Regions from separate parts of the Streptomyces sp. Tu 3180 genome, predicted to be linked through region 3. Evidence: riboswitches for the same ligand, from Rfam matches in the RefSeq annotation. Region 3 holds a riboswitch; each other region holds the start of a gene.
The links. Region 3 has a riboswitch for thiamine pyrophosphate ahead of GL259_RS27755 (thiamine ABC transporter substrate-binding protein). Riboswitches for the same ligand answer to the same signal wherever they lie in the genome.
Positions count from the first base shown of each region.

Region 1: it holds a riboswitch for thiamine pyrophosphate, as region 3 does, so the genes downstream of both, thiC (phosphomethylpyrimidine synthase ThiC) here and GL259_RS27755 (thiamine ABC transporter substrate-binding protein) in region 3, are expected to answer to the same signal.
Region 2: it holds a riboswitch for thiamine pyrophosphate, as region 3 does, so the genes downstream of both, thiO (glycine oxidase ThiO) here and GL259_RS27755 (thiamine ABC transporter substrate-binding protein) in region 3, are expected to answer to the same signal.

Region 1 covers NZ_WOXS01000002.1:4,159,846-4,163,732, reverse strand. Annotated here, with positions in the region: gene GL259_RS19650 (IclR family transcriptional regulator C-terminal domain-containing protein) at 1-287, shown strand, start outside; gene GL259_RS19645 (SsgA family sporulation/cell division regulator) at 386-820, shown strand; gene GL259_RS19640 (YibE/F family protein) at 958-2,364, opposite strand; TPP riboswitch at 2,437-2,627, shown strand; gene thiC (phosphomethylpyrimidine synthase ThiC) at 2,620-3,887, shown strand, end outside.
Region 2 covers NZ_WOXS01000002.1:2,420,826-2,424,712, forward strand. Annotated here, with positions in the region: gene GL259_RS11815 (FAD-dependent oxidoreductase) at 1-885, opposite strand, end outside; gene GL259_RS11820 (hypothetical protein) at 928-1,278, opposite strand; TPP riboswitch at 1,329-1,440, shown strand; gene thiO (glycine oxidase ThiO) at 1,438-2,613, shown strand; gene thiS (sulfur carrier protein ThiS) at 2,610-2,810, shown strand; gene GL259_RS11835 (thiazole synthase) at 2,813-3,607, shown strand; gene pknB (Stk1 family PASTA domain-containing Ser/Thr kinase) at 3,807-3,887, shown strand, end outside.
Region 3 covers NZ_WOXS01000002.1:5,950,877-5,954,763, reverse strand. Annotated here, with positions in the region: gene GL259_RS27760 (iron ABC transporter permease) at 1-1,105, opposite strand, end outside; gene GL259_RS27755 (thiamine ABC transporter substrate-binding protein) at 1,153-2,235, opposite strand; TPP riboswitch at 2,316-2,421, opposite strand; gene rlmN (23S rRNA (adenine(2503)-C(2))-methyltransferase RlmN) at 2,474-3,580, opposite strand.

The sequences.
Region 1 (3,887 bases), 1.8 Mb from region 3:
TCGACCGCCATCCCGTGCTGCCCGTCACGCCGTACACCGTGCGGGACGCGCGGAGCCTGCTGAGGCGTCTGGAGCGGACGCGGCGCACGGATCCGGTGACGGAGCGTCAGGAGTACGTCCTGGGGACGGTCTGTGCGGCGATCCCGATCACCGTCGGCACCATGGCCGCGACGGTGGCCATTTCCCTGCCCGCACACCAGGCCGACCGGTTGCTCCCCGCGGCACGGAGACTGCAGGCCGAGATGGAGCGCCTGGTGGGGTCACTGGCGCTCTCTATCAGTATCTGAAAACTCACTCCTTGTGATCTGCTGTGTACGTTCAGCAAGATTCCACCAGGTGTCAGGGTCCATGCCCGGCCAGTCCGCGGCGAATGACGGGGTAGGCGATGCGCGAATCCGTACAGGCAGAGGTCATGATGAGCTTTCTCGTGTCGGAGGAGCTGTCCTTCCGCATCCCGGTGGAGCTGCGCTACGACACCTGCGATCCCTACGCCGTGCGGCTGACCTTCCACTTGCCCGGGGACGCTCCCGTGACCTGGGCGTTCGGCAGGGAGTTGCTGATCGACGGCGTCGGCCGCCCGTGCGGCGAGGGTGACGTACGCGTCTCACCGGTCGACCCCGAGACGCTGGGTGAGGTGTTGATCCGGCTTCAGGTGGGCAGTGACCAGGCCCTGTTCCGTTCGTCGACCGCGCCGCTCGTGGCCTTCCTCGACCGCACCGACAAGCTGGTGCCGTTGGGCCAGGAGGGGGCGCTCGCCGACTTCGACGCCCACCTCGACGACGCGCTGGACCGGATCCTGGCGGAGCAGGGCGCCGGGTGAAGCGTTACGCCGGTCGGGTGGAACCGGGCGGAACGCTTCACCGCGTTCCGCCACGTCCCGCAGGAACGCTTCCGCGGAGACGGCCCCCGGCGGCACCGGCCGCACCGGCCCGGCCGATGTGACCGGTGCGGTCGGCGTCAGCGCTTACGGCGCCTGCCCCTCCCGCCGCCCGCCGGAGCCGGCCGGCCGCCCTGCGCCGGTGTCCGACCCGCCGGCCGGTCGGCCGAGACCACCAGGGCGGCCAGGGCCGTGGTGACCGGCACCGAGGCGACCAGGCCGATCGAGCCGATCAGGGTCCGCACGATCTCCTCCGCGACCAGCTCGCTGTTCGCGACCGTCCCCACGCTGCTCTGCGCGATGGAGAACAGCAGCAGCAACGGCAGCGCGGCGCCCGCGTAGGCGAGGACGAGCGTGTTGACCACGGACGCGATGTGATCGCGGCCGATGCGGATGCCCGCGCGGTACAGCCCGCGCCGGCCCATCGACGGGTTGGCCTCGTGCAGCTCCCAGACCGCGGAGGTCTGCGTGACCGTCACGTCGTCGAGGACACCGAGCGAACCGATGATGACGCCGGCCAGCAGCAGACCGCTCATGTCGATCTCCGGGTACAGCCCGTGGATCAGACCGGTGTTGTCGTCGGTGTTGCCGGTCAGCGCGGCCCAGCCGATGAAGACCGAGCCGAGGAGGCCGATCAGTACCAGGGAGATCAGCGTGCCGAGCACCGCCACGGACGTACGCGCCGACAGCCCGTGGCACAGATAGAGCGCGACCAGCATGATCGCGCTGGCTCCCACCACCGCCACGACCAGCGGGTTCGAGCCCTGCAGGATCGCGGGCAGGATGAAGAAGTTCAGCACCAGGAAACTGATCGTCAGCGAGATCAGCGCCATCACACCGCGCAGCCGCCCCACGACCACGACGGCGACCGCGAAGATCCCGGCGAGCAGCGCCAGGGGAAGGCGCCGGTTCACATCGGTGACCGAGTACTGCAGGTCCTCGGGCGCTGAGGGCTCGTAGGCGACGATGACCTCCTGACCCTCGCTCAGCTGCCGGGACTGGTCCGGCTGCACGATCTCGGTGAACGTACGGCCCTTGTCCGTGCCGGTGTCGACCCGGATCGTCGCCTTCTTGCAGGTTCCGGTCGCCTGCTGCTGGGCGGAGGAGCCCTCGGCGGTGGAGGTGTCACCGGTCGGAACGCTTCCGGAGGCGTTCACGGACTGGCAGCTCACCTCCACCACCTCGGTGACCGTGGCGTGCTGCGTCTGCCGGTCGAAACCGACGCCGGTGCGCTCGTGCGCCGGGGCACCGCCCGGCCACAGCACGGCGAGGCCGATCAGCACCGCCGCGGCGAACGGGATCAGGATCGCCGCGATGACCTTGCGCAGGTGCTGGGAGACGGGGGCCGCCGGACCGTGCCCGTGTCCGTGCGAGTGGCCGTGTCCGCCTCCGGAGCCACCCCCGTTGCCATGGCCGTCGCCGTTTCCGGCGCCGGATCCGCGGGATGGTTCGGGCGGTGGGTACGGGGGAGGCTGCGTCGAGGTCACCGACCGATCATCGCAAGAACGAGGTGGGCCCTCTGTTCACCGCGCCAGAAAGGACGCTAGCGTGGAGTCACCTTTTGTACACGCGGGAGCTCGGAGCACCGGGCTGAGAGGGCGCTGACCTCCGTCCCAGCGATGTTTCACATGAAACGTCACCGAAGTGCGAGTGATGTTTCACACGGAACGTCGGCAGACGGAAACCGCTGCGTCGACCGCCGAACCTGTTACCGGGTAATGCCGGCGTAGGGAGTAGGTCTCATGACCAACAAGGACGCACGCACGCCTGCCTCCACGCAGAACCCGACGGAGACGTCGGCGGACGCAGAGGCCGGGAAGTCCATCGGCTGGCACAAGGCGTACGTCGAGGGCACACGCCCCGACCTGCGGGTGCCGGTCCGACAGGTGCACCTCACCAACGGGCAGTCGGTCACGCTGTACGACACGTCGGGCCCGTACACCGATCCACTCGTCGACACCGACGTCCGCAGGGGCCTGGCGCCCCTGCGGGAGAACTGGATCATCGCCCGCGGCGACACGGAGGAGTACGCGGGCCGTCCCGTCCGCCCCGAGGACGACGGGATCAAGCACACCTCGCCGCGCGGTGGCCTGCGCAACCTGGACGCCGTCTTCCCCGGCCGGCCGCGTCAGCCGCGCCGGGGCCGCGAGGGACGTGCGGTCACGCAGCTGGCGTACGCGCGCCGTGGCGAGATCACGCCCGAGATGGAGTTCGTGGCGATCCGGGAGAACGTCTCCCCCGAGGTGGTCCGCGAGGAGATCGCGGCGGGCCGGGCGGTGCTGCCGGCCAACGTCAACCACCCGGAGATCGAGCCGATGATCATCGGCAAGCGGTTCCTGGTGAAGGTCAACGCCAACATCGGCAACTCGGCGGTGACCTCCTCCATCGAGGAGGAGGTGGAGAAGATGACCTGGGCGACCCGCTGGGGCGCCGACACGGTCATGGACCTCTCCACCGGCCGCAACATCCACACCACCCGCGAGTGGGTGCTGCGCAACTCCCCCGTTCCCATCGGCACCGTGCCGCTCTACCAGGCCCTGGAGAAGGTCGACGGCAGGGCCGAGGAGCTGACCTGGGAGATCTACAAGGACACGGTCATCGAACAGGCCGAGCAGGGGGTGGACTACATGACGGTCCACGCCGGCGTGCGGCTCGCGTACGTACCGCTCACCGCGAACCGCAAGACCGGCATCGTCTCGCGCGGCGGATCGATCATGGCCGCGTGGTGCCTGGCGCACCACAGGGAGTCGTTCCTGTACGAGAACTTCGAGGAGCTCTGCGAGATCCTCGCCGCGTACGACGTCACCTACTCGCTCGGCGACGGCCTGCGGCCCGGCTCCATCGCGGACGCCAACGACGAGGCCCAGTTCGCGGAGCTGCGCACGCTCGGGGAACTCAACCGGATCGCGAAGCGCTTCCACGTCCAGACCATGATCGAGGGCCCGGGGCATGTCCCGATGCACAAGATCAAGGAGAACATCGACCTCCAGCAGGAGATCTGCGAGGAGGC
Region 2 (3,887 bases), 3.5 Mb from region 3:
GTGGACCAGCAGGCGTTCGCCGTACCGCCCCGAGGGGAAGGACGCGCAGTCGCCGACCGCGTGGACGTCCGGCAGGGAGGTCGCCAGGTGGCGGTCGGCGACGACCTCGCCGTGCTCCCCGAGCGTGATCCCGGAGCCGGCCAGCCAGGCCGTGGCGGGCCGGGCCCCGATGCCGACGACCACGGCCCCCGCGGGCAGCCGCGTGCCGTCGTCGAGGACCACGGCACCGGGCTCGACGCGCTCCACGCGCGTGTGCGTGCGCAGGCCGACGCCGGCGTCGGCGTACCAGGCGGTCATCGGGGCGGCCACCTCGGCGGGCAGCGTCTCGGCGAGCGGCCGCGCGGCGGCCTCCACGACGGTGACCGCGCAGCCCGCCTCGCGCGCGGCCGTGGCGAACTCCGCGCCGATCCAGCCGGCGCCGACCACCACGACGTCGTGCTGGCGCGCGAGGACCGGCCGCAGCCGCTCGGCGTCGTCCAGGGTGCGCAGCAGGTGCACCCCGGCGACGCCCTCCGCCCCCGGCAGCCGGAGCGGTTCCGCGCCGGTGGCGATCACCAGGACGTCGTAGGGGACGGGTCCGGCCTCCGTGTCCAGTTCGTGGTCCCCGGCGCGCAGGCCGAGCACCTCGCAGCCGAGCCGCAGCTCGATGCCGAGCGACTCGAAGTCGACGTCGAAGGCGGAGTTCTCGGCCGTGCCGAGCAGCACCGCCTTGGACAAGGGGGGCCGGTCGTAGGGCTGGTGGGGCTCCGCGCCGATCAGGGTCACGGTGCCGGTGAAGCCCTGCTCCCGCAGGGCGACCGCGGTCTGCACGCCGGCCATGCCCGCGCCCGCCACCACCACCCGCCGCGGCTCGGACGGTCCCGGTTCCTGCCTCTGCTCGCTCACCCGATCACCTTAGACACCGGAGGGCACCCGACAAGGCGTCAGTCAGCCCCCGTCCGCCGCGAGCTGCTCCACGACGCTCGTCCCGCTGCCCGGCTGCGACTCCCACCGCCAGGTCTCCTCCAGCCGTATCCGCCCGTCCGGCAGCTCCACGACCGCCGACACGCAGTGCCCCGACGCCGTCGTGCCGTCCCGCCCGAGCTGCACGTACCGGAAGTCCAGCCGGTCTCCCTCCCGGGTGCCCACCAGATGCCCGCGCACGACGTCGCCGCCCGCGTACTCGGCCCAGACCTCGCCGTCCCGCTCGTGGTAGGCGAACCGGGTGCGGGTGCCGACCTGTCCCGGGGCCTGGTCGGCCACCGGGGCGAGGACGAGACCGTCGAGCGAACCTGCCACCATGAGGCTCCCTTACGAGTGCGGTGCTCCGCGGGCTAGGGTGGCCAACGTAAAGCACTCGCGGGAGCCCGGACGCACCGGGCTGAGAGGGAGGCTGGCGGCCTCCGACCGTACGAACCTGATCCGGGTCATGCCGGCGAAGGGAGGGGCTGGACGCCCATGTCGCCCACGCGCACCTCGGACGTCCTCGTCGTCGGGGGCGGAATCATCGGTCTGGTCACGGCCTGGCGGGCCGCGCAGCGCGGTCTCGCCACGGCCCTGGTGGACCCCGAGCCGGGCGGCGGCGCCGCCCGGGTGGCCGCCGGGATGCTGGCCGCCGTCACGGAACTGCACTACGGCGAGCAGACCCTGCTCGGTCTGAACCTCGCCTCCGCGCGCCGCTACCCGGACTTCGCGGCCGAGCTGACCGAGCTCACCGGGCACGCCCTCGGCTACCGCCGGTGCGGCACCCTCGCGGTGGCGCTGGACGCCGACGACCGTGCCCATCTGCGGGAACTGCACGCGCTGCAGCGGCAGTCGGGGCTGGACTCGCAGTGGCTGACCGGGCGGGAGTGCCGGCGCCTGGAGCCGATGCTCGCGCCGGGTGTGCGCGGCGGCCTGAGGGTCGACGGCGACCACCAGATCGACCCGCGGCGGCTGGCGGCGGCGCTGGTGACCGCGTGCGAACGGGCCGGTGTGGTCGTGCACCGCACGCGGGCCGAGCGGCTCACCGTCGCGCGGGACCGGGCGACGGGCGTCGTCACCGCCGACGGCACCGAACGGGGCGCCGGGCAGGTGGTGCTCGCCGCGGGCAGCCTCAGCGGGCGGCTCGCGGGCGTCCCCCGGGACGTGCTGCCGCCCGTGCGTCCCGTGAAGGGGCAGGTGGTGCGGCTGACGATGCCGGGGCACGCGGCGCACACCGCGCCGTTCCTGAGCCGGACCGTGCGGGCCGTGGTGCGCGGCAGCCACGTCTACCTGGTGCCGCGCGAGAGCGGCGAACTGGTCATCGGGGCGACCAGCGAGGAGATGGGCTGGGACACGACCGTCACCGCGGGCGGGGTGTACGAGCTGCTGCGCGACGCCCACGAGCTGGTCCCGGGGCTCACCGAGCTGCCGCTCACCGAGACCCGGGCCGGGCTGCGCCCCGGCTCCCCCGACAACGCGCCGCTGCTCGGCCCGACCGCGCTGGAGGGGCTGGTGCTGGCCACCGGCCACTACCGCAACGGCGTCCTGCTGACGCCGGTGACCGGCGACGTGCTGGCGCACGTCCTGACCACCGGGAAACTCCCGGAGGAGGCCCGCGCCTTCACCCCCCTGCGCTTCACCGCCGCCGCACTCACGGAGCAGTCCGCATGAACATCTCGGTCAACGGGGAACCCCGGGCGGTCGAGCCCGGCACGGCCCTCGACGTCGTCGTGCGCTCGCTCACCGCGGCGCCCTCGGGAGTGGCCGCCGCCCTGAACGAGACCGTCGTCCCGCGCGCGCAGTGGCCCGCCACCGCCCTCTCCGAGGGCGACCGCGTGGAAGTCCTCACCGCCGTCCAAGGAGGCTGACCATGGCCGACGATCCGTTCGTCCTCGGCGGTACGTCGTTCACGTCCCGTCTGATCATGGGAACCGGCGGGGCGCCCAGCCTGGACGTGCTGGAGCGGGCGCTGGTGGCGTCCGGGACGGAGCTGACGACCGTGGCGATGCGGCGGGTGGACCCGTCGGTGCACGGGTCCGTCCTGTCGGTGCTGGAGAAGCTGGGCATCCGGGTGCTGCCGAACACGGCGGGGTGCTTCACCGCCGGGGAGGCCGTGCTCACCGCGCGTCTGGCGCGGGAGGCGCTCGGCACCGAGATGGTCAAGCTGGAGGTCATCGCCGACGAGCGCACGCTGCTGCCGGACCCGGTCGAGCTGCTGGAGGCGGCGGAGACGCTGGTCGACGACGGGTTCACGGTGCTGCCGTACACCAACGACGACCCGGTGCTGGCGCGGAAGCTGGAGGACGTCGGCTGTGCGGCGATCATGCCGCTGGGGTCGCCGATCGGGTCCGGGCTCGGGATCCGCAACCCGCACAACTTCCAGCTGATCGTGGAGCACGCGCGCGTGCCGGTGATCCTGGACGCGGGGGCGGGCACGGCGTCGGACGCGGCGCTGGCGATGGAGCTGGGCTGCGCGGGGGTGATGCTGGCCTCGGCGGTGACGCGGGCGCAGGAGCCGGTGATGATGGCCGGCGCCATGCGTCACGCGGTGGAGGCGGGCCGGCTGGCCCGGCTGGCGGGGCGGATCCCGCGCAGGCACTTCGCGCAGGCGTCGTCCCCCGGGGAGGGCCTGGCGGTGCTGGACCCGGAGCGCCCCGCGTTCTGACCGGCGGTGCGGCCGGCCGTCGCCGTCGGTGCGGTCGCCGTTGCCCCCTCACCGCCCCCGCGCCGCCCGTTCCCGGCCGGCGGGCGCGCGGGGCGTGGGGGCGCGGGCGCGTGCGTTGCGTCACAGCTCGGCTGCAGTCCCGCTCCGAACGGGGCCGGAGCGGTCGGGGCCGCCGGTGCCGGCTCGTAAACTCGCCTGCGTGGACACGACCCTTCAGGACCCTCTGGTCGGGCAGGTGCTCGACGGCCGCTATCGCGTCGAGGCGCGGATCGCGGTCGGC
Region 3 (3,887 bases):
GCAGCGCGTCGAAGCCGCGCACCAGCCGCCCCGCGTCCCGCCGGGTGAGCGCGACGGAGGCGAGGCCGCCGATCAGCACGGCGATGGCGGTGGCGGCCACCGCGTACCGCAGCGAGTTGCCGACCGCCTCGATCGGCGGCACCAGGAACACCCCCCCGTCCTCGTGGGTCAGCGCCCGGTAGTAGCCGAGGCCGGCGCCGGCGAAGGAGCGTTCCACCAGCACGGCGAGCGGCAGCAGGAGCAGCACGGCGACGGTGGCGACGACGCCGCCGAGCAGCGCCCACTGCCCGGCGCCGCGCGGCCGGCGCGCGGTCGTCGAGGCGTCCACCAGCCGCAGCGCGGTCTCCCGCCGCCGTACGGTCCAGGCGTGCAGGGCGAGGATCGCGCCCACGGCGACGAACTGGATCATGGTCAGGACGGCGGCGGTGGACAGGTCGAAGATCTCGGCGGTCTGGCGGTAGATCTCCACCTCGAGGGTGGAGAAGGCGGGCCCGCCGAGGATCTGCACCACGCCGAAGGAGGTGAAGGTGAACAGGAAGACCATCAGCGCGGCGGCGGCCACGGCCGGCGCGAGCGCGGGCAGGGTGACGGTCCGCCAGGCAGCGAACCGCGAGGCGCCCAGCATCCGCGCGGCCTCCTCCTGCCGGGGGTCGAGCTGCGCCCAGAGTCCGCCCACGGTCCGCACGACCACGGCGTAGTTGAAGAAGACGTGGGCGAGCAGGATCGCCCACACGGTGGTGTCCAGCCGCAGGCCCCACAGCTCGTCGAGGAGTCCGCCGCGCCCCACGAGCGCCATGAACGCCGTCCCGACGACCACCGTCGGCAGCACGAACGGGACGGTGACCACGGCCCGCAGCACCTGCTTGCCGGGGAAGTCGAAGCGGGCGAGGACGTACGCGCCGGGCAGGGCGACCAGCAGGGTGAGGGCGGTGGAGACCAGCGCCTGCCAGGTGGTGAACCACAGGACCTGCCGGACGTCGGACTGCGCCAGCACCTCCCCGATCCGCCCGGGGTGCCAGGTCCCGTCGGCCTTCAGTCCGCGCGCGACGATCGCGGTGACGGGATAGGCGAAGAAGACGGCGAAGAACGCGACGGGCACGGCCATGAGGCCGAGCCGCGCCGCGTTCCCGCGCCACGTCGCCGCGGCTCGCGTCACCTCAGTACGAGCGAGGTCCACGACTTGACCCACTGGTCACGGTTGTCGGCGATCTTCGCCGGGTCCATGGTCTCCGGGTCCTTCGCCTGCGGCCCGAACTTCGCGAACTCCTCGGGCACCTCGGCGCCCTCGCGCACCGGGTAGACGAACATGTTGAGCGGCATGTCGTCCTGGAACCGCTTGCTGATCAGGAAGTCGAGCAGCGCCTTGCCGCCCTCGGGGTTCTTCGCGTTGCTCAGCAGCCCGGCGTACTCGACCTGGCGGAAGCAGGTGCCCTCCGCGACGCCGGTGGGCGCGGTCTCCGGCTTCGGGTCGGCGTAGATCACCTCGGCGGGCGGCGAGGAGGCGTAGGACACCACCAGCGGCCGTTCGGCCCTGGCCTTCTTGCCGCCGGCCGAGCCGGAGAACTCCTCGTTGTAGGCCTGCTCCCAGCCGTCGACCACCTTCACGCCGTTGGCCTCGAGCTTCTTCCAGTAGTCCTGCCAGCCCTCGTCCCCGTACCGCGCGGCGGTGCCGAGCAGGAAGCCGAGGCCGGGTGAGGAGGTGGAGGCGTTCTCGGTGACGAGGAGGTCCTTGTACTCGGGCTCGACCAGGTCGTCGAAGGTCTTCGGCGGGGTCAGCCCGTGCTCGTCGAACCACTCCTTGTCGTAGTTGACGCAGACGTCACCGGTGTCGACGGGCGTGACCCGGTGCTTGCCCTCGTCGGCGCGGTACTCGGGAAGGATCAGGTCGGAGCCCTTCGCCTCGTACGGCTGGAACAGCCCGTTGTCGAGGGCGCGGGACAGCAGGGTGTTGTCGACGCCGAAGAGGACGTCGCCCTGGGGGTTGTCCTTGGTCAGGATCGCCTTGTTGACGGCCTGCCCGGCGTCGCCGTCCTCCAGGACCTTGACCCGGTAGCCGGACTGCTTCTCGAAGGCGGCGACGACGTCCTCGGACGCGGCCCACGAGTTGTGGCTGACGAGGGTCACGGTCTTCGACCCGCCGCCGCCCTGGTCGTCGCCGCCGGACGCCCCGCACGCGGACAGCGTGACCAGCCCCAGCCCGACGGCCAGGGCCGTGACCTTCTTGGTGATGCCCACTGGATTCCTCCTGGAGTGACCAGGAAGAGACGCGGCCCTGCCCGGGACCCCTCACAGGTGTCCCGGGCAGGACGCAACAGCTCGAGTGATGACCGATCTCCCTACCCAGAATGACCTGGGCCAGGTTCGGAGGGTCTGCGGCCGGTGCCGCACTCTCAGCGCTGTGGCGCTCCCCTGTCGGAATATGAAGATGTACGTGTCTGGTGTTCGGTGTGCGGTTGTTCCTGCGCCGGTCAGGTTACCGCTCGCTCGCGGCCAGCTGACCACAGGCCCCGTCGATCTCCTGACCACGGGTGTCCCGGATCGTCACCGGCACACCGTGCGCGGCGATCGCCTCCACGAACGCCTTCTCGTCCTCGGGCCGCGAGGCGGTCCACTTGGAGCCGGGCGTGGGGTTGAGCGGGATGAGGTTGACGTGCACGGGCCGGCCCTTGAGCAGCCGGCCGAGCCGGTCACCGCGCCAGGCCTGGTCGTTGATGTCCCGGATGAGCGCGTACTCGATGGACAGCCGCCGGCCGGACTTGGCCGCGTACTCGAACCCGGCGTCGAGCACCTCGCGCACCTTCCACCGCGTGTTCACGGGGACGAGGGTGTCGCGCAGCTCGTCGTCGGGGGCGTGCAGCGAGATGGCGAGGCGGCACTTGAAGCCCTCGTCGGAGAACCGGTGGATGGCCGGGACGAGGCCGACCGTGGACACCGTGATCCCGCGCTGCGACAGACCGAGCCCGTCCGGCTCGGGATCGGTGAGGCGGCGGACGGCCCCCACGACCCGGTTGTAGTTGGCGAGCGGCTCGCCCATGCCCATGAACACGATGTTGGACAGCCGTGCGGGACCGCCGGGGACCTCCCCGTCCCTGAGCGCCCGCATGCCGTCCACGATCTGGTGCACGATCTCCGCGGTGGACAGGTTCCGGTCCAGTCCGGCCTGCCCGGTGGCGCAGAACGGGCAGTTCATGCCGCAGCCCGCCTGGGAGCTGATGCACATCGTCACCCGGTCCGGGTAGCGCATGAGCACCGACTCGACGAGCGTCCCGTCGAACAGCTTCCACAGCGTCTTGCGGGTGGTGCCCTGGTCGGTCGACAGGTGCCGCACGACCGTCATCAGCTCGGGGAGCAGCGCCTCCTGGAGCTTGCCGCGGGAACCGGCCGGGATGTCGGTCCACTGCTCCGGGTCGTGCGCGTACCGCGCGAAGTAGTGCTGCGAGAGCTGCTTGGCACGGAACGGCTTCTCACCGACCGCTGCGACCGCCTCCTTGCGCTCGGCGGGCGTGAGATCGGCAAGGTGCCGCGGCGGCTTCTTGGCTCCGCGCGGCGCGACGAAAATGAGTTCTCCGGGCTTGGGCATGGTGCTACCAGTGTCGCAGATCCACTCGGGTGACCTGCGGCTGTCGTCAGCGGTCGCCACCGGTCACCGCTGGGCGGCCTCGGACGGCCCAGGACTCAGCCACAACGGACCGCAGCGCACAGCGACCGCGCCGCTTCTCGTCACCGGAGCCGCACGGGTGCGACCGGGGGCCGGTCCCGGCCACGGGGAATCGCCCCCGGCTCCTCGCTCCTCAGCAGCCACAACTGATCACGGGCGGCCGTGACCTGCGGCCACCGACACGACCTCGTCGTAGGAGGCGACGGCGGCCTCGAACTCCTCGATGGTC